Regions from separate parts of the Pseudomonas kurunegalensis genome, predicted to be linked through region 1. Evidence: predicted binding sites of a transcription regulator. Region 1 holds the regulator's gene; each other region holds the start of a gene.
The links. Region 1 encodes sigma-54, which starts transcription at its own class of promoters, with help from an activator protein. Its sites were predicted from a motif close to ANTGGCATNNANNTTGCTNT; they were not measured.
Positions count from the first base shown of each region.

Region 2: a site for sigma-54 is predicted at 7,212-7,231, ahead of QQ992_RS20255 (flagellar basal body rod protein FlgF). Genes of this name have one in related genera too.
Region 3: a site for sigma-54 is predicted at 4,950-4,969, ahead of nirB (nitrite reductase large subunit NirB). Genes of this name have one in related genera too.

Region 1 covers NZ_CP127871.1:1,129,573-1,139,143, forward strand. Annotated here, with positions in the region: gene QQ992_RS04995 (DUF2753 family protein) at 1-297, shown strand, start outside; gene QQ992_RS05000 (superoxide dismutase) at 299-910, shown strand; gene QQ992_RS05005 (ZIP family metal transporter) at 922-1,815, shown strand; gene QQ992_RS05010 (HPr family phosphocarrier protein) at 1,860-2,132, opposite strand; gene rapZ (RNase adapter RapZ) at 2,153-3,007, opposite strand; gene ptsN (PTS IIA-like nitrogen regulatory protein PtsN) at 3,010-3,474, opposite strand; gene hpf (ribosome hibernation-promoting factor, HPF/YfiA family) at 3,487-3,795, opposite strand; gene QQ992_RS05030 (RNA polymerase factor sigma-54) at 3,875-5,368, opposite strand; gene lptB (LPS export ABC transporter ATP-binding protein) at 5,545-6,270, opposite strand; gene lptA (lipopolysaccharide transport periplasmic protein LptA) at 6,271-6,795, opposite strand; gene lptC (LPS export ABC transporter periplasmic protein LptC) at 6,782-7,354, opposite strand; gene QQ992_RS05050 (KdsC family phosphatase) at 7,363-7,887, opposite strand; gene QQ992_RS05055 (KpsF/GutQ family sugar-phosphate isomerase) at 7,899-8,873, opposite strand; gene QQ992_RS05060 (ATP-binding cassette domain-containing protein) at 9,121-9,571, shown strand, end outside.
Region 2 covers NZ_CP127871.1:4,466,801-4,476,371, reverse strand. Annotated here, with positions in the region: gene QQ992_RS20305 (flagella synthesis protein FlgN) at 1-7, opposite strand, end outside; gene flgM (flagellar biosynthesis anti-sigma factor FlgM) at 57-371, opposite strand; gene flgA (flagellar basal body P-ring formation chaperone FlgA) at 537-1,289, opposite strand; gene QQ992_RS20290 (chemotaxis protein CheV) at 1,367-2,296, shown strand; gene cheR (protein-glutamate O-methyltransferase CheR) at 2,347-3,174, shown strand; gene flgB (flagellar basal body rod protein FlgB) at 3,460-3,870, shown strand; gene flgC (flagellar basal body rod protein FlgC) at 3,873-4,316, shown strand; gene flgD (flagellar hook assembly protein FlgD) at 4,332-5,036, shown strand; gene QQ992_RS20265 (flagellar hook-basal body complex protein) at 5,068-6,822, shown strand; gene QQ992_RS20260 (hypothetical protein) at 6,895-7,083, shown strand; gene QQ992_RS20255 (flagellar basal body rod protein FlgF) at 7,289-8,029, shown strand; gene flgG (flagellar basal-body rod protein FlgG) at 8,078-8,863, shown strand; gene flgH (flagellar basal body L-ring protein FlgH) at 8,900-9,571, shown strand, end outside.
Region 3 covers NZ_CP127871.1:1,458,745-1,468,315, forward strand. Annotated here, with positions in the region: gene map (type I methionyl aminopeptidase) at 1-451, opposite strand, end outside; gene QQ992_RS06600 (bifunctional nitrate reductase/sulfite reductase flavoprotein subunit alpha) at 773-4,789, shown strand; gene nirB (nitrite reductase large subunit NirB) at 5,094-7,646, shown strand; gene nirD (nitrite reductase small subunit NirD) at 7,646-8,008, shown strand; gene pcaQ (pca operon transcription factor PcaQ) at 8,063-8,995, shown strand; gene bamJ (BamJ family beta-barrel-assembly machinery protein) at 9,225-9,571, shown strand, end outside.

The DNA of each region.
Region 1 (9,571 bases):
CACAACCTGGCCGACCTGCACCTGCGCCTGAACCAGCCGCATGAGAGCGCCGACTATCTGTGCTCCGCTCATCAGCGGCTGTTGCAGGCCAGCCAGGAAGCGCGCTTGCCCCAGGCGCTGCGTGACGCAGCCTTGCGCCACAGTGGGCGCACCTACACCGAGCTGCTGAGTTTCATCGCCGAGTACGGCCAGTACCCACGTACCGAACGCCTGCTCAACCGCCACAACGCCGGGTCCAGCGAACTCGCTGCCCAGCCGGAAGTGGCTCCAAGAACCCAAGCCTACGGAATTCACTGACATGCCGCATACCTTGCCTGCTTTGCCCTACGCCTACGATGCGCTGGAGCCGCACATCGACGCGCAGACCATGGAGATTCACCACACCAAGCATCACCAGACCTACGTCAACGGTCTCAATGCCGCCATTGAAGGCACTGAATGGGCCGAATGGCCGGTAGAAAAACTGGTGGGTGCGGTCAAGCAGCTGCCAGAAAACCTGCGTGGCGCAGTGACCAACCACGGTGGCGGGCATGCCAACCACAGCCTGTTCTGGACCGTCATGTCGCCAAAGGGCGGTGGTGAACCTGTGGGCCAGCTGGCGCAAGCCGTCACCGCACAATTGGGCGGTTTCGATGCCTTCAAGGATGCTTTCACCAAGGCTGCGCTGACCCGCTTCGGCAGCGGCTGGGCCTGGCTTAGCGTAACACCGCAGAAAACCCTGGTGGTCGAGAGCAGCGGTAACCAGGACAGCCCGCTGATGCACGGCAACACGCCAGTCCTCGGCCTGGACGTGTGGGAACACGCCTACTACCTGAAGTATCAGAACCGTCGTCCGGAATACATCGGAGCCTTCTACAACGTGATTGACTGGGCCGAAGTGGAACGTCGTTACCTTGAAGCCCTGAAGTGAGTTAGACCGGTATGCGCTCTGAGGTAATGTCTGTCAGCAGTGTGCGCCTGTTTCGCCAGGCGCTTGGGACTTTGCTTTTGCTGGCTGGCACCGCGCTGCTGGTGGCGCGTGGCCTTGCCTGGCTGGACCTGGAGCCACGCATGTTGCGTGCGCTGGAAGGCGGCGCATTATGCGCCCTGGGGACGGCGCTGGGCGCGGTACCGGTACTGGTCATTCGCAACATGCCGGTGGCACTGGCCGATACGCTGCTGGGCTTCGGCGCTGGCGTAATGCTGGCGGCCACCGCGTTTTCCCTGATCATTCCGGGGCTGGACGCCGCTCAATCCATCGGTTTCAGCCCTTGGGGCGCGGGTGGCCTGATCAGCTTTGGCCTGATGTTCGGTGCGCTGTGCCTGTTTCTGGTTGACCTCAAGGTGTCAGGTGCCTCACCGGAAGCACTGGTCGGCACTGGCAATCAGCCAGTGATTGCTGCGCGCATCTGGCTGTTTGTCATCGCGATCATCGCGCACAACATCCCCGAAGGCATGGCGATTGGCGTATCGGCCGGTGGTGGCATGGCCGACGCCGACAGCCTGGCCATGGGCATCGCCTTGCAGGATGTACCTGAGGGGCTGGTCATTGCGCTGGTGCTGGCAGGGGCGGGCATGCCACGCTTCAAAGCCTTCCTGATCGGTGCTGCTTCTGGGCTGGTCGAGCCGGTAGCCGCAGTGATCTGTGCCTGGTTGGTGAACATCGCCGAACTGCTGCTGCCGCTGGGCCTGGCCTGTGCGGCGGGGGCAATGCTGCTGGTGGTTACCCAGGAAATCATCCCGGAATCACGTAGCAACGGCCATCATCGCCTGGCCAGCCTGGGGTTGTGCATCGGGTTCTGCTTGATGATGGTGATGGACACGGCGATGTCCTGATTCACGATCAGGCTTGCGCGGTCCCTATAGGACCGCGCAGGTTTTTATTCGCCTTCGTCGAAGAAGTTGTTGATCAGCTCGACCAGCGCATCCATGGCGTCGTTGTCCTGCTCACCCTCGGTAAGCAGGTGAACCTGTGTGCCTTTGCCGGCCGCCAGCATCATCACCGCCATGATGCTCTTGCCATCCACCAGCTTGTCCGGTGCGCGGCCAACCCGTACCTGGCAGGGGAAGCGGCCAGCAACGCCGACGAACTTGGCTGCCGCCCGGGCATGCAGGCCCAGCTTGTTGATGATGGTGATTTCGCGGGCGGGCATCGTGGGGCGGATCCTTGGGCTTAGAGGTCGCGGTGGCGGACCTGGACGTTTTTCAGGGATTGCTGCAGCAACTGGCCAAGGCGCTCGGTGATGTACACCGAACGGTGGTGGCCGCCGGTGCAGCCGATGGCAATGGTGACGTAGGCGCGGTTGCTGGCGGCGAAGCGCGGCAACCACTTGAGCAGGTAGCTGGATATGTCGTTGAACATCTCTTCGACATCCGGCTGTACAGCCAGGTAGTCGACCACCGGTTGGTCAAGGCCTGAGTGCTCACGCAGCTCGGGCTTCCAGTAGGGGTTGGGCAAGCAGCGCACATCGAATACCAGGTCAGCATCGACTGGCATCCCGCGCTTGAAACCGAACGATTCGACCAGGAAGGCGGTGCCAGGCTCGGGTTGGTTGAGCAAGCGCAGCTTGATCGAATCACGCAACTGATACAGGTTGAGGTTGGTGGTGTCGATCTTCAGGTCGGCCAGATCGGAAATCGGCCCCAGCAGCTCGCGCTCCACATGGATCGCTTCTGCCAGCGAGCGGTTGGCATTGGTCAGCGGGTGGCGTCGGCGGGTTTCCGAGAAGCGCTTGAGCAGCGTGTCTTCGGCGGCATCCAGGTACAGTACGTCGCACTGGATATGCCTGGCACGGGCTTCTTCGAGCAGCTCGGGGAAGCGCGTGAGGTGGCTGGGCAGGTTGCGCGCGTCGATCGACACGGCGACCTTGGGTTGTAGTAATTCGGTGTTGATCAACGCATTTTCCGCCAACTGCGGCAGTAGCCCCGCGGGCAGGTTGTCAATGCAGTAGAAACCGTTGTCTTCCAGGACATCGAGGGCGGTGCTCTTGCCGGAGCCGGACCGGCCGCTGACGATGATCAGGCGCATGTTCAGTGCTCGTTCTGTACGTCCAGGACAACCTGGAACAGGGCCTCACTGCTGGTGGCCGCACGCAGGCGATCACGGACCTCCTTGCGATCGAGCATGCTGGCGATCTGGCGCAGCAGTTCCAGATGCGCATCGGTGGCGGCTTCGGGTACCAGCAGTACAAACAGCAGGTCCACGGGCGCGCCATCGATAGCGTCGTAATCAATAGGTGCTTCCAGGTGCAGCAGGGCGCTAACCGGCGCTGAGCAGCCTTCAAGGCGGCAGTGCGGAATGGCGATGCCATTGCCGAAACCGGTCGATCCGAGTTTTTCGCGGGCGACCAGCTTTTCGAAGACGTCTTGCATCTCCAGTTCTGGCACTTGGTCGGCGATGACGGTGGCGACCTTTTCCAGGGCGCGCTTCTTGCTGCCGCCCGGCACGTTCACGAGTGAACGGCCGGGGGTCAGGATGGTTTCAAGTCGGATCATGGATGAGGGGGATCAGCGGGCAGCTGCACCTTGCAGCAGGCTTTGCTGTTTTTCCTTGTGTTTTTTCAGTTGGCGGTCGAGCTTGTCGGCCAAGGCGTCGATCGCTGCATACATGTCTTCGTGTTCGGCGTTGGCTACCACTTCGCCGCCGGGAATCTGCAGGGTCGCCTCGACCTTCTGCTGCAGCTTCTCGACTTTCATGATGACCTGCACGTTGGTGATCTTGTCGAAGTGACTTTCCACGCGGGCGAGCTTTTCAAGCACGTAATCGCGCAGTGGCTGGGTGACTTCTACATGCTGTCCACTGATATTGACTTGCATACAGCTTCTCCTTTGTTGCCCGTGCATAAAGAGGCAGGTCTTGCACCTGCCCCACAAACGCTGTGGCACATCTCAGGGGCTACATCAGTCGCTTGCGTTCACTCGACGGTGCGATGCCGAGGGACTCGCGGTACTTGGCGACGGTGCGACGGGCTACCTGGATGCCTTGTGCCTCCAGTAAACCAGCGATCTTGCTGTCACTCAATGGCTTTTTCTGATTTTCCGCCGCAACCAGTTTTTTGATGATCGCGCGGATCGCCGTGGACGAGCATTCTCCGCCTTCGGAGGTGCTGACGTGGCTGGAGAAAAAGTATTTCAGTTCGTAGATGCCACGCGGTGTATGCATGTATTTCTGCGTGGTAACCCGCGAAATGGTCGATTCGTGCATGCCCACCGCTTCTGCGATGTCATGCAGCACCAGCGGCTTCATGGCTTCGTCACCATGGTCGAGGAAACCGCGCTGGTGCTCGACGATCTGTGTGGCAACCTTCATCAGGGTTTCGTTGCGGCTTTGCAGGCTCTTGATGAACCAGCGCGCTTCCTGCAACTGGTTGCGCATGAAGGTGTTGTCGGCGCTGGTATCGGCACGGCGCACGAAACCGGCGTACTGCGGGTTGACGCGCAGACGCGGAATAGCCTCCTGGTTCAGCTCCACCAGCCAGCGGTCGCTGTCTTTGCGCACGATGACGTCAGGCACCACGTACTCGGGCTCGCTGGACTCGATCTGCGAACCGGGGCGCGGGTTGAGGCTTTGTACCAGTTCGATCACCTGGCGCAGCTCGTCTTCCTTGATTTTCATACGCCGCATCAGCTGGCTGTAATCGCGGCTGCCGAGCAGGTCGATGAAATCGGTGACCAGGCGCTTGGCTTCGGTCATCCAGGGGGTGCTGGCGGGCAACTGGCGCAGTTGCAGCAGCAGGCATTCGCCCAGGTTGCGCGCGCCGACGCCGGCTGGCTCGAACTGCTGGATGCGGTGCAGCACCGCTTCGACCTCGTCCAGCTCGATATCCAGCTCCGGGTCGAAACCGGCGCAGATTTCCTCGAGGGTGTCTTCCAGGTAGCCCTGGCCATTGATGCTGTCGATCAGCGTGACGGCAATGAGGCGGTCGGTGTCGGACATCGGCGCCAGGTTCAGTTGCCACAGCAGGTGACTCTGCAGGCTCTCGCCGGCTGAGGTGCGGGTGGTGAAGTCCCACTCGTCGTCATCGTTGCTTGGCAGGCTGCTGGCGCTGGTCTGGTAGATGTCTTCCCAGGCAGTGTCGACCGGAAGCTCGTTGGGGATGCGCTCGCTCCACTCACCGTCTTCCAGGTTGTCGGCACTGACGGTGCTTTCCTGGAAGCTGTTGTCCTGGACTTCGGCGGCCGGCTTGTTCTCGGCGTTGTCCGCCATCGGGTCGCTGTTGTCGAAGTCGTCGCCGTCTTCCTGACGTTCGAGCATCGGGTTCGACTCCAGCGCTTCCTGGATTTCCTGTTGGAGGTCCAGGGTGGAAAGCTGGAGTAGGCGGATGGCCTGTTGCAACTGCGGTGTCATCGTCAGTTGCTGGCCCATTTTTAGGACGAGCGATGGTTTCATGGCTGGGGCTTAATACCTTGTTCGCCGGCGCGCATGCGCCATCCACTACACGAGGGCGCCGGGGCGCCAGATCAAGCAAGTTTTATGCCTTAAATTGTAGCGTTTGCCTAGAGCACTGTAACAACTTTCACCCCGGTTTCAGGGCGATTTGCCAGTACTCCAGGCATGTGCCGGGGTCAGAGCCGGAACTCGTGACCCAGGTAAACCTCTTTGACCAGATCGTTGGCCAGGATGGTCTCGGCATCGCCTTCGGCGATCAGGCGGCCATCGTTGACGATATAGGCGGTTTCGCAGATATCCAGGGTTTCGCGCACGTTGTGGTCGGTGATCAGTACACCGATGCCCTTGGCCTTGAGGTGGTGGATGATCTGCTTGATGTCGCCGACCGAAATCGGGTCGACGCCAGCGAACGGTTCGTCCAGCAGGATGAACTTGGGTGCGGTGGCCAGGGCGCGGGCAATCTCGACCCGGCGGCGTTCACCGCCGGACAGGCTCATGCCGAGGTTGTCGCGGATATGGCTGATGTGGAACTCCTGCAGCAGGCTTTCCAGCTCTTTGCGCCGGCCTTCCTGGTCGAGGTCCTTGCGGGTCTCGAGGATGGCCATGATGTTGTCGGCTACCGACAGCTTGCGGAAGATCGACGCCTCCTGCGGCAGGTAGCCGATACCGGCGCGAGCGCGGCCGTGCATGGGCTGGTGGCTGACATCGAGGTTGTCGATGAGCACGCGCCCCTGGTCGGCCTGGACCAGCCCGACAATCATGTAGAAACAGGTGGTCTTGCCGGCACCGTTAGGGCCTAGCAGGCCAACGATCTGGCCGCTATCGATCGACAGGCTGACGTCACGTACCACCTGACGCCCCTTGTAGCTCTTGGCCAGGTGTTGGGCTTTGAGGGTTGCCATTTACTCGGCCTTCTTCTTGGGCTGGATCACCATGTCGATACGCTGACGTGGTTGGGTCACATTTCCGCCACGCCCGGCGGTCGCCACCTGGGTCTTGGTGTTGTAGACGATTTTCTCGCCTTCGGTGGTGTTGCCCTCGTTCTCGACTTTGGCGCGATCGGTGAGAATCACGGTGTCTTTCTGGGCCTGGTACTGAATGGTCACTGCCCAGCCTTTCATCTTGTCAGGCTTGGCGGCGCTCTGTTGTTGCTCGAAGTAGGCCAGGTTGCCAACCGAGGTGACCACGTCGATGTCGCCGTTGGCGGCGCGGGTCATGGTGACGGTGTTGCCTTTGATCATCATCGAGCCTTGGGTGATGATCACGTCACCGGTGTAGGTCGCTACACCCTGCTTGTCGTCCAGGTGTGCGTTGTCGGCCTGTATGCGGATTGGCTGGTCACGGTCATTCGGCAGGGCGAAGGCGCTCGCGCTTCCCAGTGCTACGCTCAGGCTGAGCAAAAGGGGGAGGGTTTTAACGAGCCTCATACTGTCCTCTTACGTTAGAGAGCAAGTCCATCTTGCCTTCTTTCAAATACGCTTTCATGCCCTTGCCCGTGGTTGTGCCACCGGCGCCGTCGATTCTAACGGCTTGCTCGGTCTGCGCATATTGCTTCTGCGGGAATACGGTCATGCGTGAGCTGGTGATGATGGTGTCGCGTTGCTTTTCGTCGGTACGGGCAACGCGAACCTTGTTGATCAGTTCGACTTCGCTGCCGTCCGGGCTGACTTCGGCACGCTCGCTCTGTACATGCCAGGGGTACTCGGTGCCCCGGTACATGTGCAGGTCTGGCGTGGTCACGAGGGTGACTTCGGTGGCCTTCAGGTGCTCGACTTTGTCGGCAGTCATTTCGTACTGAAGCTTGCCGTCCGGCAAGAACTGCACGCTGTGCGCGTTGATCGCATAGTAGTCGATAGCGCTCTCGTCGACCTGGGCCACTGGCTGGTCGAGGAAGCTTTCCGGGCTAACATTCCAGTAGCCGATGGCGGCGAGCACAGAGGCTATCGCCGTCAGCAGCGCGATATTGCGGACTTTCTTGCTGAGCATGGGCAGCCTTACAAATAGTTGGCGTTGGCAGTGTCCAGGGTGCCCTGGGCCTGCATGATCAGTTCGCAGAATTCGCGGGCAGCGCCTTCGCCGCCGCGTGCCTCGGTCACGCCATGGGCGTGCTGGCGAACGAAGGGCGCGGCATTGGCCACTGCGATACCCAGGCCTACGCGGCGAATCACCGGCAGGTCGGGCAGGTCGTCGCCAAGATAGGCCACCTGTTCATAGCTTAGGCCGAGTTCGGCGAGCAGACCGTCCAGCACGACCAATTTATCCTCGCGGCCCTGGTAAAGGTGCGGGATACCGAGGTTTTTCGCCCGGCGCTCGACCACCGGGGTCTTGCGGCCACTGATGATCGCGGTGGTCACACCCGTGTTCATGAGCATCTTGATGCCTTGGCCGTCCAGCGTGTTGAAGGTCTTGAACTCGCTGCCGTCTTCGAGGAAGTACAGGCGCCCATCGGTCAGTACGCCATCGACATCGAAGACCGCCAGTTTGATGCTTTTGCCGCGTTGCATGAGGTTATGGTTCATTCCATCGCTCCTTACATTACACCGGCGCGCAGCAAGTCGTGCATGTTCAAGGCGCCGGTAGGGCGATCCTCCTGGTCCACGACAACCAGTGCGTTGATCTTGTGGTCTTCCATGATCTTCAAGGCCTCGGCGGCGAGCATTTCGGCGCGGGCGGTCTTGCCATGCACCGTCATCACCTGGTCGATCAGGGCGGTGCGCACATCGATATTGCGGTCCAGGCTACGCCGCAGGTCGCCGTCGGTGAAAATCCCGGCCAGCTTGCCATCCGCCTCAACGATGACGGTCATGCCCAGCCCTTTGTGAGACATTTCAAACAATGCATCTTTGAGCGATGTGCCGCGCTGGACCTTGGGCAGTTCATCACCTGCATGCATGACATTTTCGACCTTGAGCAACAGGCGCCGGCCAAGCGCACCGCCCGGGTGCGAAAAGGCAAAGTCTTCTGCGGTGAACCCGCGGGCTTCAAGCAGCGCAATGGCAAGGGCATCGCCCAATACCAGTGAGGCGGTGGTGGAGGACGTGGGCGCCAAATTCAGTGGGCAGGCCTCCTGTGCGACCCGGGCATCAAGGTTGACCTCTGCCGCCTGTGCCAGCACGGAGTTCGGGTTGCCGGTAAGGCTGATCAGCTTGATGCCCAAGCGTTTGATCAGGGGCAGCAGTGTGACAATCTCGGCCGTGCTGCCCGAATTTGACAGCGCCAGGACGATATCGTTGCGGGTGATCATGCCCATGTCGCCGTGGCTGGCTTCGGCCGGGTGGACGAAAAACGCGGGTGTGCCGGTGCTGGCCAGGGTCGCGGCGATCTTGTTGCCGATATGCCCGGACTTGCCCATGCCAAGCACCACTACCCGACCCTTGATCGCCAGGATCAGTTCGCAGGCTTTGACAAAGTTTTCGTCGACGCGCGCCAGCAGACCCTCGACGGCCTCGAGTTCCAGGCGTACGGTGCGCTGCGCGGATTGAATCAGCTCGCTGGATTGGCTCATGTCGAAACGCAATGCCTGATGAAAAGGCGGCGATTATAGCCGCAATGAAAGAAACCCTCACCCCTTCGATTACCGTAGCCAAAGTCATCGAAGCCTGTCACAGGGCTGAACGACTGCTTGCCCGGCCTTGGGGCGGTGCCCTCAGCGGTGCTATAGTTCGCCGCTATTCGGCCTGCCAGGGATGCGTGTGCCTTCCTGATGGAGGCCGGCGTCCATTAGGACGAGGCTGCACTAGCAAGGAGTCTAGATGAGTGTGGATAGCGCCTACGCGGTCGAGTTGAAGGGGGTTACCTTCAAACGCGGTTCGCGCAGCATTTTCAGCAACGTCGACATTCGCATCCCGCGCGGCAAGGTCACCGGTATCATGGGGCCATCGGGTTGCGGCAAGACCACGTTGCTCCGCCTGATGGGCGCGCAGCTGCGCCCCTCCAGCGGTGAGGTATGGGTTGCCGGGCAAAACCTGCCGACGCTGTCGCGCAGCGACCTGTTCGACGCCCGCAAGCAGATGGGTGTGCTGTTCCAGAGCGGCGCGCTGTTCACCGACCTCGATGTGTTCGAGAACGTCGCGTTCCCGCTGCGCGTGCACACCCAGCTGTCGGACGAGATGATCCGTGACATCGTGTTGATGAAGCTGCAGGCCGTGGGGCTGCGCGGTGCCATCGACCTGATGCCCGACGAACTGTCTGGTGGCATGAAGC
Region 2 (9,571 bases), 2.8 Mb from region 1:
CGTGCATGGCTAACTCTTGGCTTTTCTAGCGTCCGTGAAGTCAGCGCGCCGTACGGTCAGCGCTGGGCTTCGAAATCGAGCAGTTTGCTGGCGACCCGGCCGGCATCGACCTGGTAGCTGCCGTCGGCGATCGCCTGTTTCAACTGGGCCACGCGGGCGCTGTTGACCACGGGCTCGTCGCGCAGCTTGTCGCTGATCTTCTGCAACTGCTGGGCCTCTTGGCTGAGGTGCACCGCTTCTCCGCTGGCGCTGGTGGCGCTGGCTGCTTCCTGGCTGGCTGCCGGCTTTTCGGCGCTGCCAGACGCGGAGTTGCCGCGCACACCGCCCGTGACGGACGGCGAGTTATTCAAACGACTGAAGTCGATGACCATGATCAGAAACCTCTGGGTATTTGGACGCTTGCCTTGTTTTCGGCCAACCCGATAGAAACTTTAGGCACAAATGCATAGCCGCCTGTCGGCAGGCTCGCGTAACCCGTTTTCTGACACAGTTTAGGAAATGCGGTTCCTCACCGCCAGCGCAATCGGGTAGCTGGCTTACATACTGACCTCGACCTGGCCGGGGCCGGTCACCCTGGCCTTGACCACCCGCTTGGAATTGAGGTTGCGTACCCGGATCTGCTCGCTCAGCCCGCCCTTGCTCAGGGCCTCGCCCGGCATGCGCACGCTCAGGCTGCCGCTGCGGGCAATGATCACCACCTGGTCACCCTTGCGGACCACCTCGGCCTGTTCCAGGTGTTGCGGGGTGAGCACCTGGTCGATCACCGTAGGGCGCAGCATCTTCATGCCCACTGCCTGGTCCAGCTCGGTCAGAAAGCCCTGGCCAAGGGTGCCGACATCGCGCTCGCGCAGCGCCACGTCGCCTTCGCCAACCGTGTTGTCGCGCTTGAGCGGGCGGGTTACCACGACCACGTCGCGGAACAGCCGCACGGTGGCCGGCACAAATACTGTCCATGGGGCTGCGCTGTCGCAGCGAACCCGCACCGTCACCCGTCCCAGTGGCTGCGCGGGGCTTTCCAGCGAGGCGTCCAGTGGCTGGCTGCACAGCGGCATGCGCAGGCGCGGGTCCAGCGGGTTGACCTGGATTTCGTAACGGCCTGCGGTCTGGGTGGTGGCCAGGTAATCTTCTACGGTGAATTCAAGAAACCCTTGGGTGACACCGATAAGTTGTTCAGGCAAGGTGAACGCGTCCGCTAACGTACGAACGCCGGGCGCCAGCAGGCACAGCGTGGCCAGCAAGCCAGTCAGCAGGCGCGTCAATCGTCGGAAAAATGTCGTTTTCGTGTGCATGACGCTCAAAAAAGCAAAGCCCGTGCCGACTCGCTACCTGAGTTGCAACGAAAGGCTGAAAGATTAAGGAGTCTGGCATGGCGGGTGTTATGGATTCGGTCAACCAGCGCACGCAGCTGGTGGGGCAGAATCGCCTGGAATTGCTGCTGTTTCGCCTCAATGGCGAGCAGCTTTACGGCATCAACGTGTTCAAGGTCAGGGAAGTGCTGCAATGCCCTGCGCTGACCCTGCTGCCCAAGGCGCACCCGGTGGTGCGTGGCGTTGCCAACATTCGCGGGGCGACCATCCCGATTCTCGACCTGTCGATGGCCACCGGGTTGCGGCCGCTGCAGGAAGACACGCGCAACAGCTTCGTGATCATCACCGAGTACAACACCAAGACCCAGGGCTTCCTGGTGCACTCGGTGGAGCGCATCGTCAACATGAACTGGGAAGAGATCCATCCGCCACCCAAGGGCACTGGCCGTGACCACTACCTGACGGCGGTCACCCGAGTGGACAACCGGATGGTCGAGATCATCGATGTGGAGAAGGTGCTGGCCGAAGTGTCGCCATCGTCCGAGTCGGTATCGGCCGGGGTAATCGACGCCGAAGTGCAGGACAAGGCCGTGCTGATGCGGGTGCTGACCGTCGACGATTCGTCGGTGGCGCGCAAGCAGGTCAGCCGTTGCCTGCAGACCGTGGGGGTGGAAGTGGTGGCGCTCAATGATGGCCGTCAGGCCCTGAACTACCTGCGTCAGCTGGTGGACGAGGGCAAAAAGCCGGAAGAAGAGTTCCTGATGATGATCTCGGACATTGAAATGCCGGAAATGGACGGCTATACGCTAACGGCGGAGATCCGCAGCGACCCGCGCATGCAAAAATTGCACATCTGCCTGCATACTTCGCTCTCCGGGGTGTTCAACCAGGCAATGGTCAAGAAGGTCGGCGCCGATGACTTCCTGGCCAAGTTCAAGCCGGACGACCTGGCCCAGCGGGTGGTCGACCGGATCAAGGCAGCGCATTGAAGCAGCCGGGGCAGGCCCCCGGCACCAGTGATTGAAAAGAGGCGGCAGTAGTGTCTACGGGTAATTTGGATTTCGAACAGTTCCGGGTATTCCTGGAGAAAGCCTGTGGCATCCTGCTGGGCGAGAATAAGCAGTACCTGGTTTCCAGCCGTCTCAACAAGCTGATGGAACAACAGGGCATCAAGAGCCTGGGCGAGCTGGTACAGCGTATCCAGGCCCAGCCGCGCGGCGGTTTGCGCGAGCAGGTGGTGGATGCCATGACCACCAACGAGACCCTGTGGTTTCGCGATACCTACCCGTTCGAAGTGCTGAAGAACAAGGTGATCCCCGAGTTCATCCGCAACAACCCCGGCCAGCGCCTGCGCATGTGGTCGGCGGCCTGTTCGTCGGGGCAGGAGCCGTATTCCATCTCGATGGCCATCGACGAGTTCGAGCGCAGCAACCTGGGCCAGCTGAAGATGGGCGCTCAGATTGTGGCCACCGACCTGTCCGGCACCATGCTCACCAACTGCAAGACCGGTGAGTACGACAGCCTGGCGATTGCCCGCGGCTTGTCGCAGGAGCGCCTGCAGCGCTACTTCGACCCCAAGGGGCCAGGGCGCTGGGCGGTAAAGCCGGCCATTCGCAGCCGCGTCGAGTTCCGCTCGTTCAACCTGCTCGATAGCTATGCCAGCCTGGGCAAGTTCGACATCGTGTTCTGTCGCAACGTGCTGATCTACTTCTCGGCGCAGGTGAAGCGCGACATCCTGCTGCGTATTCACAGCACACTGAAGCCCGGTGGCTACCTGTTCCTTGGTGCCTCGGAGGCGTTGAACGGGTTGCCAGACCATTACCAGATGGTGCAGTGCAGCCCGGGGATCATCTACCAGGCCAAGTAAGCGCAAAGGCCGGCAGCGAAAGTTGCCGGCCTTTTTGTTTTTCTGCGCCGGCCTCTTCGCGGGTACAGGAAAAATGCTGACGTCAATTTTTTGATTTGCCGCTTTTGCCACCCGGCAATTGCCGCTTTCGCCGCCCAAGGCGGAAGGCCTTTGCCGCTTTTCTGGCATCACCCTGACACCACTCCACCTCGAAAGCCTGTGTTTCCGGGTTTTGCACGCGTTGGCACAGCCCTTGCTACACCTTGCTCAACGACATTCCGGTCAACCTCTGAAGGTTTCCCCGACATGAGCATCAGCTTCGACAAGGCGCTTGGCATTCACGAAAAGGCACTGGGCTTCCGCGCCCAGCGCGCTGAAGTGCTGGCCAACAATATCGCCAACGCCGACACGCCCAACTACAAGGCGCGTGACATGGACTTTTCTTCGGTGCTCGCCGCCGAAACCAGCAAGCAGCAAAGCGGCCGTTTCGCCATGGACCGTACCAACAGCCGGCACATCGAAGCCGAAGGCCTCGCCATCGCCGCTGACGATACCCTCAAGTACCGCACGCCGCTGCAGCCGTCGATCGACCAGAACACCGTGGACGCGCAGATCGAGCAATCGAACTACACCGAAAACGCCATTGGCTTCCAGGCCAGCTTCACCTTGCTCAACAGTAAATTCAAAGGGCTGGTTTCCGCCCTGCGGGGAGAATGACCATGTCCCTTTCCAGTGTTTTCAACATTGCCGGTAGCGGCATGAGCGCGCAGAACACGCGCCTGAACACCGTGGCGTCGAACATTGCCAACGCCGAGACCGTGTCTTCGAGCATCGACCAGACTTACCGCGCTCGCCACCCGGTGTTCGCCACCACGTTCCAGGACGCACAGGCCGGCAGCAGCCAGTCGCTGTTCGAAGACCAGGGTGAGGCAGGGCAGGGTGTGCAGGTAAAAGGCATCGTCGAAGACCAGAGCACCCTGGAGGCCCGCTACGAGCCAAACCATCCGGCGGCGAACAAGGACGGCTACGTCTACTACCCGAACGTCAACGTGGTCGAGGAGATGGCTGACATGATCTCCGCCAGTCGCGCGTTCCAGACCAACGCCGAGTTGATGAACACGGCCAAGACCATGATGCAGAAAGTGCTGACCCTGGGGCAGTGATAAGGAATTCAGACCATGGCAATCGATACTAACGGTGTGAACCTCAATGACGTGCTGTCGGCGTCGGGCGTGGGCACCAGCACCAAAAAGACCACGGACACTGCATCCAAGACCGGCACCGATTCGCTCGGCAAAGATGCCTTCCTGCAGTTGCTGGTCACCCAGATGCAGCACCAGAACCCGCTGGACCCGCAGGATAACGGCGAGTTCGTTGCCCAACTGGCGCAGTTCAGCAGCCTGGAAGGTATTACCTCGCTGAACGACTCGGTCAGCGCCATCACCAGTGCCATGGCTTCGTCCCAGGCGCTTCAGGCATCGTCGCTGGTAGGGCGGTCGGTGGTGGTTCAGAACGACAAGGCCGTGGTTGACACCGCTGAAAGCTTCAATGCCCAGTTCGTTGTGCCCCAGGCCATCAGTGAAGCGAAGATCACCATCAAGGACAAGGATGGCAACACGGTCAAGACCATCGAGTTGGGTGAGCAGAAAGCCGGTTACGCCGACTTCATCTGGGACGGTACCAACAACAGTGGCGAGAAAGTGGACCCGGGCACTTACACCTTCACCGCAAGCACCACAGTCGATGGCAAGGCGGTGCAAATGAGCACGCTGTTGCCGGCCAAGGTCACCAGCGTCAGCTTCAGTGCCGCCGGAGAAATGGTGCTCAACCTCGCCGGTGTAGGCAAGGTTTCCCTCTCCGACGTACAAACCATCGGTATCTAAGGCCCGCTAGAGCGGCAAAAGGAGCGAATTCATGTCTTTCAATATCGGCCTTAGCGGTCTGTACGCAGCCAACAAACAACTGGATGTCACCGGCAACAACATCGCCAACGTCAATACCACGGGCTTCAAGTCCTCGCGCGCCGAGTTCGCGGATGTCTATGCCGGCGCCAACCGCCTGGGTGTGGGCAAGAACCAGGTGGGCAATGGTGTGCGGCTGGCAGCCATTTCCCAACAGTTCACCCAGGGTGATGTAAACACCACGGGCAACGTGCTGGACATGGGCATCCAGGGGCAGGGCTTCTTCGTGCTGTCTGACAACGGCTCGAAGGTTTACACCCGGGCGGGCTCCTTCCAGCCAAGCAAGGACAACTTCGTCGAGACCTCCGATGGCCTGCGCCTGCAAGGTTACATGGCGGATGCCACTGGCAAGATCCAGAAAAGCGGCCTGACCGACCTGAAGATCGACACGTCGGCATTGCAGCCCAAGGCAACCTCGTTGATCGACCAGGGCATCAACCTGAACTCCTCGGCGGCCTCGATTCCTTTCCTGGTGTATGACAACACCAAGCCGCCGTCCATGGCCGCATTCGACCCGGCGGACCCAAGCACTTATCAGCGCTCCAGCACCAGTACCGTGCTGGATGCGGATGGTGTTCAGCACGAAGTGCAGCAGTACTACCGCAAGACCGACACCAACGAATGGACCATGTACACGCTGGTCGACGGTCGCAACCCGTTCGACCCGGCCAGCACCACCCCGCTGGCCGGCACCATCAACTACAACAGTGATGGCACCATCAGCTCCATGGTGGCTGACACCACGGGCGTGCCAAGTGGTGCGTCGTTCACGGTCAGCAATGGCGCGTTTGCCATGACCGGCTGGGTGCCGGCCACTCAGGATGCCAATGGTGACTGGGTTGCCAGTGGCGCGGCAGGTACCAACCAGTCGCTGGGTGTCACTTCGCCTGCCTTGGTGGCAAACAAGCCGTTCGACCCTTCCGACGATACGACCTATACCCGCTCGTTCCCGACCAAGGTGTATGACAGCCAGGGCAACGAACACACCATGGAGCAGTTCTACCGCAAGACCGGTACCAACGAGTGGACCATGTACACCCTCGTTGACGGGCGCAACCCGTTCAATCCGGGCAGCACAGAGCCGCTGGTGGGCACGATCGCATTCAACAGCGATGGCTCGGTCAATTCGATGACAGCCGACAACACGGGGCACCCGGCGGGCACCTCGTTCACGGTCGTCAACAATACCTTCAGCATGGTTGGCTGGGTGCCGGCAGCCGAAGATGCTTCGGGTAACTGGAGTGCCAACGGTGCGGTGGGCGATGCTGCCGGCATGAAAATGTCGATGGCCAGCACCACCTCCTACAACACTGAAACGGCGCGTATGTCCCAGTCCCAGGATGGTTATGCCACGGGCATCCTGTCCAACCTGAGCATCGACGCGACGGGTGTATTGTTCGCCTCCTTCAGCAATGGCCAGTCGCGCGCCATTGGCCAGGTCGCGCTGGCGAGCTTCGCCAACGAGCAGGGGCTGCAGCAAATCGGCAGTACCCGTTGGACCGAGACCTACAACTCGGGCATTCCGGGTATCGATTCGCCGAAAACCGGTACCTTGGGGGCGATCGAGTCCAACTCGCTGGAAGGCTCCAACGTCAACCTGACGCAGGAGCTGGTTGATCTGATCAAGGCGCAAAGCTACTACCAGGCGAACGCCAAGACCATTTCGACCGAAAGCACCGTCATGCAGACCATCATTCAGATGACTTGATCGCGATTGTTTGAGTGCGTACAGGCGAACCCCTTTCTCGTGAAGGGGTTCGTTGTTTTTGCAGGAGGGGTGATGAAAAGGCTGTTTGTCGCAATGCTGGTTGCCTGCTGTCTTGGTCAGCTGCAGGCGGCGCCGGCGCCTTACTGGCGATGGGAAAGCCTGGTGGATGGGCGTCTGGTGTGTTCGCAGTGGTCGCCAGGTGAGGGTTGGAGGCGCTTTGCCGGGCCTTACAACAATGCACGTTGCCGTGACGTGCCGTAGGCACAGGCTTGCCTGTAGATGAGCCCGTTTTGCCGCCAGCGGCAAAGCAGCGCCGGATAACCGGCGGCTGTCGCCGCCCGGGCTTTCCCAACTGCCCGTATTCATGGGCTTTTTCGTGCTTTTGGCAAGTTGGTTCGGAACTTGCTTTAGCCCCTGTAGAGCAACGGCGAACGGCAAACGGCCGCCAGTGCAACGGAGGATGATTGTGGACAAGATGCTTTATGTGGCCATGACCGGGGCCAGCCAGAACGCGCTGGCGCAGAAGGCGCATGCCAACAACCTGGCCAACATTTCTACCAATGGTTTTCAGCGTGACCTGGAGCAGGCGCGCTCGATGCCGGTGTTTGGTGACAGCTTTCCGGCGCGTGCCTTTGCCATGACCGAGCGCCCGGGCACTGACTTCAGTGAAGGCCCGATGGTGGAAACCGGCCGCGACCTGGATGTGACCGTGAGCGGTAACGGTTTTATCGCCGTGCAAGCGCCAGATGGCAGTGAAGCGTATGTGCGTACCGGTAGCCTGAACATCGATGCCCTCGGGGTGTTGCGTGCCGGCAACGGTATGCCTGTGCTCGGCAACGGCGGCCCCATTGCCATCCCGCCTGAGCAGAAGGTCGAAGTCGGCTCCGATGGCACCATCAGCATCCGCTCCATGGGTGAAGACCCGCGCGTGATGGCGGAAGTCGACCGCATCAAGCTGGTCAACCCCGACACCAAAGGCCTGACCAAAGGCCAGGACGGGCTGATCCATACCACCTCCGGCCAACCCGCCGATGCCGACATCAACGTGCGGGTGGTATCAGGCTTTTTGCAGGGCAGCAACGTCAACGCTGTCGAGGAAATGACCTCTGTACTGGCGCTGTCCCGTCAGTTCGAACTGCACGTCAAGATGATGAACGCGGCCAAGGAAGGCGATGAAGCCATGGCGCGTGTTTTGCAACTCGGCTAACCACATTTGAACGGGTGCCGTAAATCAGGCGCACGAGGAGAACACTAAATGCTTCCGGCTCTCTGGGTCGCTAAAACCGGCCTGTCCGCACAGGACACCAACCTGACGGTCATCTCCAACAACCTGGCCAACGTCTCGACCACCGGCTTCAAGCGTGATCGTGCCGAATTCCAGGACCTGCTGTACCAGATCAAGCGTCAGCCAGGTGCGCAGTCTACCCAGGACAGCGAGTTGCCGTCGGGCCTGCAGGTCGGTACCGGTGTGCGCATTGTCGGCACGCAGAAAAACTTCCAGACCGGCAGCTTGCAGACCACGGAAAACCCGTTGGACATGGCCGTCAATGGCCGTGGTTTCTTCCAGATCCTGCAGCCTGACGGCACCGTCTCCTATACCCGCGACGGTACGTTCCACCTGAACTCCGACGGCCAGATCGTCAACGCCGATGGCCTGGCGCTGGAGCCTGCCATCGTGGTCCCGAACGACGCCCAGACCTTCACTGTCGGCCAGGACGGCACCGTGTCGATCACCACCGCCGGCAACCCGGCTGCGCAGGTTATCGGCAACATTCAGACCGCCGACTTCATCAACCCGGCTGGCCTGCAGGCGATGGGTAACAACCTGTTCCTGGAAACCGCTGCCAGTGGTGCGCCGCAGGTCGGCACCCCAGGCCTCAACGGCTTCGGCACTACCCTGCAGCAGACGCTGGAAAACTCCAACGTCAGCACGGTGGAAGAGCTGGTGAACATGATCACCACCCAGCGTGCCTACGAGATGAACTCCAAGGTCATCTCCACCGCCGACCAGATGCTGTCGTTCGTTACCCAGCAGCTCTAAGCCCTGTCGCTTCGTTACACCCGTGAGGTATGCATCATGAATCGTCTGTTGTCCGTGTTCGCCCTGGGGGGGGCGGTGTTGCTGGCAGGTTGCGTCGGCCCGACGCCCAAGCCCAACGACCCGTACTATGCGCCGGTCCTGCCGCGCACCCCGTTGCCGGCAGCGGCCAACAACGGTTCGATCTACCAGGCCGGTTTCGAGCAGAACCTGTACAGCGACCGCAAGGCGTTCCGGGTGGGTGACATCATCACGATCACCCTGAACGAGAAAACCTCGGCCAGCAAGAACGCCGGTTCGCAGATCCAGAAAAACAGCAACGCCAATATTGGCCTGACTTCGCTGTTCGGCACTACGCCAAACACCAACAACCCGTTTGGCGGCGGTGATCTGTCGCTGGAGGCCGGCTACAACGGCGAGCGCGCCACCAAGGGCGATAGCAAGGCTACCCAGGGCAACACCCTGACCGGCTCCATCACGGTCACCGTGGCCGAAGTGCTGCCCAACGGCATCATCGCCGTGCGCGGCGAGAAGTGGCTGACCCTGAACACAGGCGAAGAGCTGGTGCGTATTGCCGGCATGATCCGCGCTGACGATATCGCCACTGACAACACCGTGCCGTCCACCCGTGTGGCCGACGCGCGCATTACCTACTCCGGTACCGGCTCGTTCGCCGATGCCAGCCAGCCCGGGTGGCTGGACCGCTTCTTC
Region 3 (9,571 bases), 330 kb from region 1:
CGGGGCGGACCTGTTCGATGCCTTTCCACAGCGCATCGTAGGTCGTATCGACCAGGCGCCGGGCTTCATCGCTGATTTTCCCGATGCAGTACATCTTCGACGAGTCGGCGATGTAGCCGCCTTGCTCCAGGGTGATGTCGACGTTGATGATCGAGCCTTCCTTCAACACTTCATCGACCTTGGGTATGCCGTGGCACACCACATGGTCCACCGAGGTATTCAGCGAATAGGGGAAGCCGTACTGGCCCTTGCTCGCAGGCCGGGCTTTGAGTGTGCCGACAATGAATGCCTCGGCGCGGTCGTTGATTTGCATCGTCGTGATGCCGGGGCGGATGAAACTGTCGAGTTCGGCGAACACTTGGGCCAGCAGTTGGCCGGCGCGGCGCATCAGGTCGAGTTGGGCGGGGGTCTTGAGGATCACTTGGGACATGGGGAGAGGGCGGTTGCTCATGCTGGAATGTGCCCCAGCATAGCGCCAGGTGTCCTCGGGTTGCCACCGCGTGGTGCGAAACCTGTGTCGGCCTCTTCGCGGGCACGCCCGCTCCCACAGGTACGGCACCGCCCCCAGGCCTTGTGATATCCCTGTGGGAGCGGGCGTGCCCGCGAAAGGGCCGGTACAGCTGGCCCATTAATTGCTGACTTACTCCTCATCCAGGGCCATCAACGTCGACCGCCCACAAAACCTCACGACAAAGGCGCCGTGTTGCCCCTCGCTTGCATCAGCAAGCCGGGGCAGCCGGCGCCTTTTTGCGTTCCCCACAGGAGCCCGCCCATGGCCAAGAGCGAAGTACGCAGCGTTTGCCCCTATTGTGGCGTCGGCTGCGGCATCGTCATGAGCGTTGCCGACGGCAAGGTCAGCAAGGTCAGCGGCGACAAGCAACACCCCAGCAACTTCGGCCGCCTGTGCACCAAGGGCCTCACTGCGCACCTGCCGCTGACCGCTGCCGGGCGCATGGAAGACGCCTATGTACGGCAGCAGCGAAACCAGCAACCGGTGCGCACCGGCATTGACCAGGCCATCGCCGAAACAGCTGCACGCCTGCGCGGCATCATCGATCAGCATGGCAACGACGCCGTGGCGCTGTACGTGTCCGGGCAGATGTCGCTGGAAGCCCAGTACCTGGCCAACAAACTGGCCAAGGGCTTTATCCGCACCCGCCACATCGAGTCCAATTCGCGCCTGTGCATGGCCAGCGCCGGCAGTGGCTACAAGCTGTCGCTTGGTGCCGATGGCCCACCCGGCAGCTACCAGGATTTCGAACACGCCGACGTGTTCCTGGTGATTGGCGCCAACATGGCCGACTGCCACCCGATCCTGTTTCTGCGCATGCTCGACCGGGTCAAGGCCGGTGCGAAGCTGATTGTGGTCGACCCACGGCGCAGCGCCACCGCCGACAAGGCCGACCTGTTCCTGCAGGTACGCCCCGGCAGCGACATGGCCTTGCTCAACGGCTTGCTGCACCTGCTACATCGCAACGGCCATACCAACCCTGACTTCATTGCCTGCCACACCGAAGGCTGGGATGAACTGCCAGCCTTCCTCGACGACTACAGCCCCGAGCGCGTGGCTGCCATCACCGGGCTGGCCGAGGCCGACATCATCAAGGCCGCCGAATGGATCGGCGGTGCCAGCAACTGGATGAGCTGCTGGACCATGGGCTTGAACCAGAGCATCCATGGCACCTGGCACACCAATGCGATCTGTAACCTGCACCTGGCCACCGGCGCCATCTGCCGCCCCGGCAGCGGGCCGTTCTCGCTGACCGGTCAGCCCAACGCCATGGGCGGCCGTGAGATGGGCTACATGGGGCCCGGCTTGCCAGGCCAGCGCTCGGCGCTGGTGGAAGCCGACCGTGCCTTTGTCGAACAGCAATGGCAACTGGCACCTGGCAGCCTGCGCCGCGAAGGCGGCGAGGGCACGGTGGCACTGTTCGAACAGATGAAGGCCGGTGAAGTGAAGGCTTGCTGGATCATCTGCAGCAACCCGGTGGCCAGTGTCGCCAACCGCCAGCAAGTGATCGACGGCCTGCATCAGGCTGAGCTGGTGATTACTCAGGACGCTTTCCTCGACACCGAAACCAATCGCTACGCCGACATTCTGCTACCGGCCGCGCTGTGGGCCGAAGGCGAGGGCGTGATGATCAACAGCGAGCGCAACCTTACCCTGATGCCGCGCGCCGTCGAGCCGCCAGGGCAGAGCCTGCCGGACTGGCAGATCATTGCCCGCGTGGCGTGCGCCATGGGTTATGCCGACGCCTTCGATTACGCCGATGCCGAAGCGGTGTACGAGGAAGTCCGTCGCTTCCATAACCCTGCCACCGGGTACGACCTGCGCGGCATCGGTTATGCCGAACTGCGTGAGCAACCGCGCCAGTGGCCTTGCGCGCCTGGCCGTGACAGCGACCGCAGCCCGTTGCGCTACCTGAATGACGGCAGCAGCCAGGTGCTGCTGCACGATGCCCAGGGCCAGCGCTCGGCGTTGGCCTTCCCCACCGCCAGTGGCAAAGCCCGTTTCTTCGCCCGGCCTTGGTTGCCGGCACCGGAGTTGCCGAATGACGACTACCCCATGGTGCTGAATACCGGCCGTGTGCAGCACCAGTGGCACACCCTGACCAAGACCGGCAAGGTGCCGGCATTGAACAAGCTGGAGCCCGGCCCTTTCGTCGAAATTCACCCCGAAGACGCCGCCAGGCTGGGCGTTGCCGAGAAAGACCAGGTGGCCATTCGGTCGCGCCGTGGCCAGGCCGTGCTACCCGCACGCATCAGCGACCGGGTCATGCCAGGCAACTGCTTCGCACCCTTCCATTGGAACGATGTGGTCGGCGAGCAACTGGCAATCAATGCCGTCACCTGCGATGCGGTTGACCCGCTGTCGCTGCAACCCGCGTTCAAACACTGCGCCGTGGCCCTGGAGCGGGTCGCAGGTGAACGCATCGATACCCTTGAGCTGAACACTGCCAACCCGGAGCCTGCTCGTATGCCGACCGCCACCCTGTCTCGCCTGCTTGGCCTGGACACCTTGCCGGCCCCGGTGCTGGCCGAAGAAGAACGCCATTACCTGCAAGGTTTCCTGCTGGGCCTGGACCAAAGCCGTGCCGAAGGCGTGCCCGGTTTGCCGGCCAATGCACCGCTGGCGGCCAACCGGCGGCTGTTCGTCGACGGCCTGTTGGCCGGGCTGTTCGCCCAGCCCGCAGCACTGCCTGTTGTAGCGTTGGCGGCGCCACGGCACCAGGTGCTGTGGGCCTCGCAGACTGGCAATGGTGAGCTGCTTGCCGAGCGCTGTGCCGAACGCCTGCGCGGTGCCGGCCTGGACGTGCAGCTCAGTTGCATGGAAGCGGTCAGCCCACGGCAGTTGCAGGGCGCCGCCAGTGTACTGCTGATCGCCAGCACCTTTGGCGATGGTGAGGCGCCAGACAGCGCTGGGGCATTCTGGCGGGACTTGCAGGGCGAGGAGGGCGCCTGTTGTGCCGAGCTGCCCTATGCCGTGCTGGCCCTGGGTGACTCCAGCTATGACCAGTTCTGCGGGTTCGGCCGCAAGCTCGACCAGCGCCTGGCGGAACTGGGCGGGCGGCGCCTGCTGCAACGGGTGGACTGCGAGCCGGACTTTGATGAAACCTTCGCGGGCTGGCTCGACGCGTTGCTCCCCACCCTGGGCAGCGCCCCCGCACCGCAACCAGGAGGCGAGCCCGCACCCGTGGCGGCCTACAGCAAGCAGCAACCCTGGGCTGCTACGTTGCTGGAAAACCGCCTGCTCAACGGCCCCGGTGCCAGCAAGGAAACCCGTCAGCTGGTCTTCGACTTGAGCGGCAGCGGCTTCAGCTATGCAGCCGGTGATGCCCTGGGCGTGTGGCCGCGCAATTGCCCCGCGCTGGTCGATGAGTTGCTGGCGTTGATGCAGCTCGATGGCCAGACCAAGGTCGAGCTCAAAGGCCATCCCGTGATGTCACTGGCCGAAGCCCTGCAAGCACACCTGGAAATCGCCAAGGTCACTGCGCAGCAACTCCAGGCCTTCGCGGGTGCTGCCCCGGACCTGCAGCGCCTGCTGCAGCCCGAATGCAAAGCCGAGCTGCAGGACTGGCTGTGGGGCCGGCAGTTGGTCGATGTGTTGCGCGCCTTCCCCCAGCAACTGCCGCTGGCCCGTTGGCTCGACTTGCTCAAACCGTTGCAGCCACGGCTCTACTCGATCAGCTCCAGCCCGCTGGCACACCCGGGCCAGGTGCACCTGACCGTTTCCACCGTGCGCTATGGCGAGCGTAAAGGTGTGTGTTCCAGCTTTCTGGCCGACCGTGCCCAGGCGCTGAACGTGGCCATCTTCCCGCAGGTGTCGAAGCACTTCCGGCTGCCCGAGGATGACAGTGTGCCGGTGATCATGGTTGGCCCTGGGACTGGCATTGCACCGTTTCGTGCGTTTCTGGAGGAGCGAGAAGCGCGGGGCGCGAAAGGGGGCAACTGGCTGTTCTTTGGCGAGCAGTACGCGGCTACCGATTTCTACTACCAGGAGCAGTTGCAGGCTTGGCAGGCAAGCGGCCATCTGCGGCTGGATACCGCGTTTTCCCGTGACCAGGCCGAGAAGATCTATGTGCAGCAGCGCATGCTCGAACAGGGTGCGCAACTGTGGCAGTGGCTGGAGGCGGGGGCGTACTTCTACGTGTGTGGTGATGCCCAGCGCATGGCCAAGGATGTGGATGCGGCGTTGCGTGAAATCATTGCCGAGCATGGGGGCGTGGATGCGGATGCCTACATGGAGGCCTTGAGCAAGGCCAAGCGGTATCGGCGGGATGTGTATTGAATGTGCCCCAAGTTGGGGAGTATGCACTTGGAATGTGCATTTGTTGTGCTGGCCCTATCGCCGGCAAGCCAGCTCCCACAGGTTCTTCACTGCCCTCTAAATCTGTGGAGGGCTTTGTGGGAGCTGGCTTGCCGGCGATAGGGCCAGTGCAGGAAACCGCGTTGGCACACTCCCTGCTTTACCCAAGCTACAACAAAGCCCACTGATCAACGGCGATCAACCCGGGCCACCTACCGTGATGAATACAGGCAAAGGCGCCTGGAGCTTCGGCTCCAGGCGCTTTTTTTTGATCGAGGATCGGCTTATGAAGGCAACAGCGAGCAGCGGGCAACGAGAGCGACTGGTCATCGTCGGCAATGGCATGGTCGGCCACCATTGTGTCGAGCAACTGGTCAGCCGCGGCGCCCACGAGCGCTTCGAACTGCATGTGTTCGGCGAAGAGCGCCAACGCGCCTACGACCGTGTACACCTGTCCGAATACTTCGGCGGCAGCTGTGCCGAAACCCTGGCCCTGTGCGAGCACGATTTCTACACCGCCAACGGCGTGCACCTGCACCTTGGCGAATGCGTGCTGGAAATCGACCGCGAGCGCTGCGAAGTGGTTACCGCCGAAGGCCGGTACGGCTACGACCAACTGGTGCTGGCCACCGGTTCATACCCCTTCGTACCGCCGATCGAAGGCTCCAGCGGCAACGCCCGCCTGGTCTACCGCACCCTCGACGACCTCGATGGCATCCGGGCTGCCGCCGCCAGTGCCCGCCGTGGCGTGGTGGTTGGTGGTGGCCTGCTTGGCCTGGAAGCCGCCAACGCACTCAAATCGTTGGGCCTGGAAGCCCACGTGGTCGAGTTTGCGCCACGCTTGATGCCGGTGCAGCTGGACGGCGAGGGCGGTGCCGCGCTCAAGGCACAGATCGAAGCGCTGGGCGTGGGCGTGCACCTGTCACGCGCCACCCAGTCGATCAGCGAAGGCGAAGCCTACCGCTACCGCATGAACTTCGAGGGCGGCGAGCATCTGGAAACCGACCTGATCGTGTTCTCTGCCGGTATTCGTCCGCAGGATGCCCTGGGCCGTGCCAGTGGGCTGGACATCGCCGCGCGTGGCGGGGTGGTGATCGACAACCACTGCCGCAGCAGCGACCCGCGCATCTTTGCCATTGGTGAGTGCGCCTCGTGGAACGGCAGCGTGTTCGGCCTGGTTGCCCCGGGCTACAGCATGGCGCGTAACCTGGCGGCGTTGCTGACGGGGGAGGCGGCGGTCGCGTTCACCGGTGCCGACATGTCGACCAAGCTCAAGTTGCTGGGCGTGGATGTCGGCTCGATCGGTGATGCTCACGGTGCTACACCAGGGGCACGCAGCTACCGCTTCATCGACGAAGCCAACAGTGCCTACCGCCGGCTGGTGGTGGATGCCAGCGGCAAGCGCGTGCTCGGCGCGGTGCTGGTGGGTGACAACAGTTACTACGACACCCTGCTGCAATACGCACAGAACGGCATCGCCCTGCCGGCCGACCCGGCCGCGCTGATTCTGCCGCAAGGCGGTGGCGCGCCGGCCTTGGGCGCCGATGCACTGCCGGACAGCGCGACCATTTGCTCTTGCCACAACGTCAGCAAGGGTGCGGTGTGCGCCGCCATCGACAGCGGCTGCAGCGACCTTGCCGCAGTCAAGGGGTGCACCAAGGCTGCCACGGGCTGCGGGGGTTGTGCAGCCTTGCTCAAGCAGGTGTTCGAGCATGAACTGACGGCCCGTGGCGTCGCGGTGGACAAGAGCCTGTGCGAGCACTTCGCCTACACCCGGCAGGAGCTGTACGGGCTGGTGCGCGTGGAAGGCATCCGCACGTTCAGCGAACTGCTCGAACGCCATGGCAAGGGCCACGTGGGGTGCGACATCTGCAAGCCGGCAGTGGGCAACATCCTCGCTTCGTGCTGGAACCAGCCGATCATGGACCCGGCACTGGTGCCACTGCAGGACACCAACGACACCTTCATGGCCAACATGCAGAAGAACGGCACCTACTCGGTGGTGCCGCGCATCCCCGGCGGTGAAATTACCCCTGACAAGCTCATCGTCATTGGCCAGGTGGCCAAGAAGTACGACCTGTACACCAAGATCACCGGCGGCCAGCGCATCGACCTGTTCGGCGCCCAGCTGCACGAACTGCCGCTGATCTGGGGGGAGCTGATCGAGGCCGGCTTCGAAACCGGCCACGCCTATGGCAAGTCGACCCGCACGGTGAAGTCGTGCGTCGGCAGCACCTGGTGCCGCTACGGTGTGCAGGACAGTGTCGGCATGGCCCTGCGCCTGGAAGACCGCTACAAGGGTTTGCGCAGCCCGCACAAGCTCAAGTTCGCGGTATCGGGCTGCACCCGCGAATGCGCCGAGGCGCAAAGCAAGGACATCGGCGTGATTGCCACCGACAAAGGCTGGAACCTGTACGTGTGCGGCAACGGCGGCATGCGCCCACGGCATGCCGAGCTGTTCGCCACCGACCTGGACGACGAAACCCTCGTACGCCTGATCGACCGCGTGCTGATGTTCTACATCCGCACGGCCGACAAACTGCAGCGCACTTCGGTGTGGCGCGAGAACCTGGAGGGCGGGCTGGATTACCTGAAACAGGTGATCCTCGATGACAGCCTGGGCCTGGCCGGCGAGCTTGAAGCGCAGATGCAGCATGTGGTGGACCAGTACGAATGCGAATGGGCCAACGCCCTCAACGATCCGGAAAAGCTCAAGCGCTTCCGCACCTTCGTCAACGACCGGCGCGCCGATCCGGACGTGCACTTCGTGCGTGAACGCGAACAACGCCGGCCCGCTGCGCCGCTGCACCTGATCCCCACTGTCGAGGAGGCTGTCTGATGAACCTGTCCAATGCTGTTGTGCAAACCCGGGAGAACTGGCAAGCAGTGTGCCACGCGCAAGACCTGGTAGCTGACTCCGGGGTGGTGGTATGGCTCGACGGGGCCCAGGTGGCGCTGTTTTACCTGCCGGGGCAGGCCCAGCCGCTGTACGCGGTGGACAACCGCGACCCGCGTTCCGGCGCCAATATCATTGGCCGTGGGCTGGTGGGCAGTGTGCAGGGCGAGCTGGTGGTGGCGGCGCCGCTGTACAAACAGCATTTCAGCCTGAAGAGCGGGGTGTGCCTGGAGGACGCCGGGCAACAGCTGCGGGTGTGGCCGGTGCGTTTGAATGGTGAGGCTGTGGAATTGGCTGTGGCCTGATGTTCATCGGCCGGCACAGGTTATCTGCATGCGGCAATGCGTTAAGCTTGCCGCATGAACCTCGACACCCGCATCAAATACCGCCACCTGCTGTGCTTTCTGGAGATTGCCCGGCAGGGCAGCCTAGCCAGGGCTGCCGACGTGCTCGCCATCAGCCAGCCGGCCATTTCCAAAACCCTCAAGGAACTTGAAGACCTGCTGGAAACGCGCCTGTTTGCGCGCAGCCGACAGGGTGTCGAACTGACCCCGGCCGGCACGCGCTTCATGCGTTATGCCGGGCCCAGTGTGCAGGCCCTGCGCGATGGCGTCAGCAGCCTGCGTGGTGAGGCGCGGGCGCCGTCGCAGGTGCGCATCGGCGTGCTGTCGACGGTCGAGGGCCTGCTTATGCCCGAAGTGCTGTGCCGCCTGCACCAGCGCCATGAAGCGCTGGTGATCAGTGTGGTCACCGGGGTCAGCGCGCAGCTGCTTGGCCAACTGCGGCTGGGCGAGCTGGAGCTGGTGGTCGGGCGCATGACCGACAGCCCGCAGATCCAGGGCCTGTCGTTCGAGCACCTGTACAGCGAGTCGATGAGTCTGGTGGTACGCCCGGGCCACCCGCTGCTGGCTGGCACACCCGTCGAGCGGGCCCAGGTGGGGCGTTATCCGCTGGTGTTGCCGCCAGCGGGCACCACCATCCGCCAGCATGCCGACAGCCTGTTCGTACAATGCGGCATCCAGATGCCGGCGCAGCGCCTGGAAACCCTGTCGCTGGCGCTGAGCCGGCGCTACCTGCTGGGCAGCGATGGGCTGTGGGTGGCGCCACGCGATGCGGTGCTGCTCGACCTGCGCCGTGGCGAGCTGGTCGAGCTAGACCTGGGCGTGCGTGAACCGGGTGGCTCGGTGGGCATTTGTCGCAATGCCGCCTTGCCGCAGAGCCTGCCGGGGCAGTGGGTGTGCGAGGTGCTGCGTGAAGTCGCGGGGCAATACCGCGAAGGTCACTACCCTTGAGTGCAGGCCACTGCGCATTCAACGAAATAAATCCCCTGCCGAACCGGGCAAAACCGACACAACCGGGCAATACTGGCCAGTGGCTGCAAACGCATTGATGAATAAGCGTTTAACTACTGAACTTCCTTACCAAAACCCGCTCCTATGCCGGTAGCCATTGGTCATGGCCGCCTGCTAAGCTCGCGGCTTTACCCTGATTGCCCTTATGGCGCATGAACAAGGAAATAGCATGAAACAGCATCGTTTGGCGGCTGCGGTTGCCCTGGTAGGCTTGGTACTGGCTGGCTGCGACCAACAAGCTAGCAGCCCCGAGCTGAAGACTCCGGCAGAGAAAGCCTCCTACGGTATCGGCCTGAACATGGGCAAGAGCCTGGCTCAGGAAGGCATGGAAGACCTTGATTCGAAAGCAGTGGCACTCGGTATCGAAGACGCCGTTGGCAAGAAAGAACAGCGCATCAAGGATGAAGAGCTGGTAGAAGCCTTCACCGCGCTGCAGAAGCGCGCCGAAGAGCGCCTGGCCAAGGCCAGCGAAGAAGCGGCCTCTGCTGGCAAGAAGTTCCTCGAAGAAAACGCCAA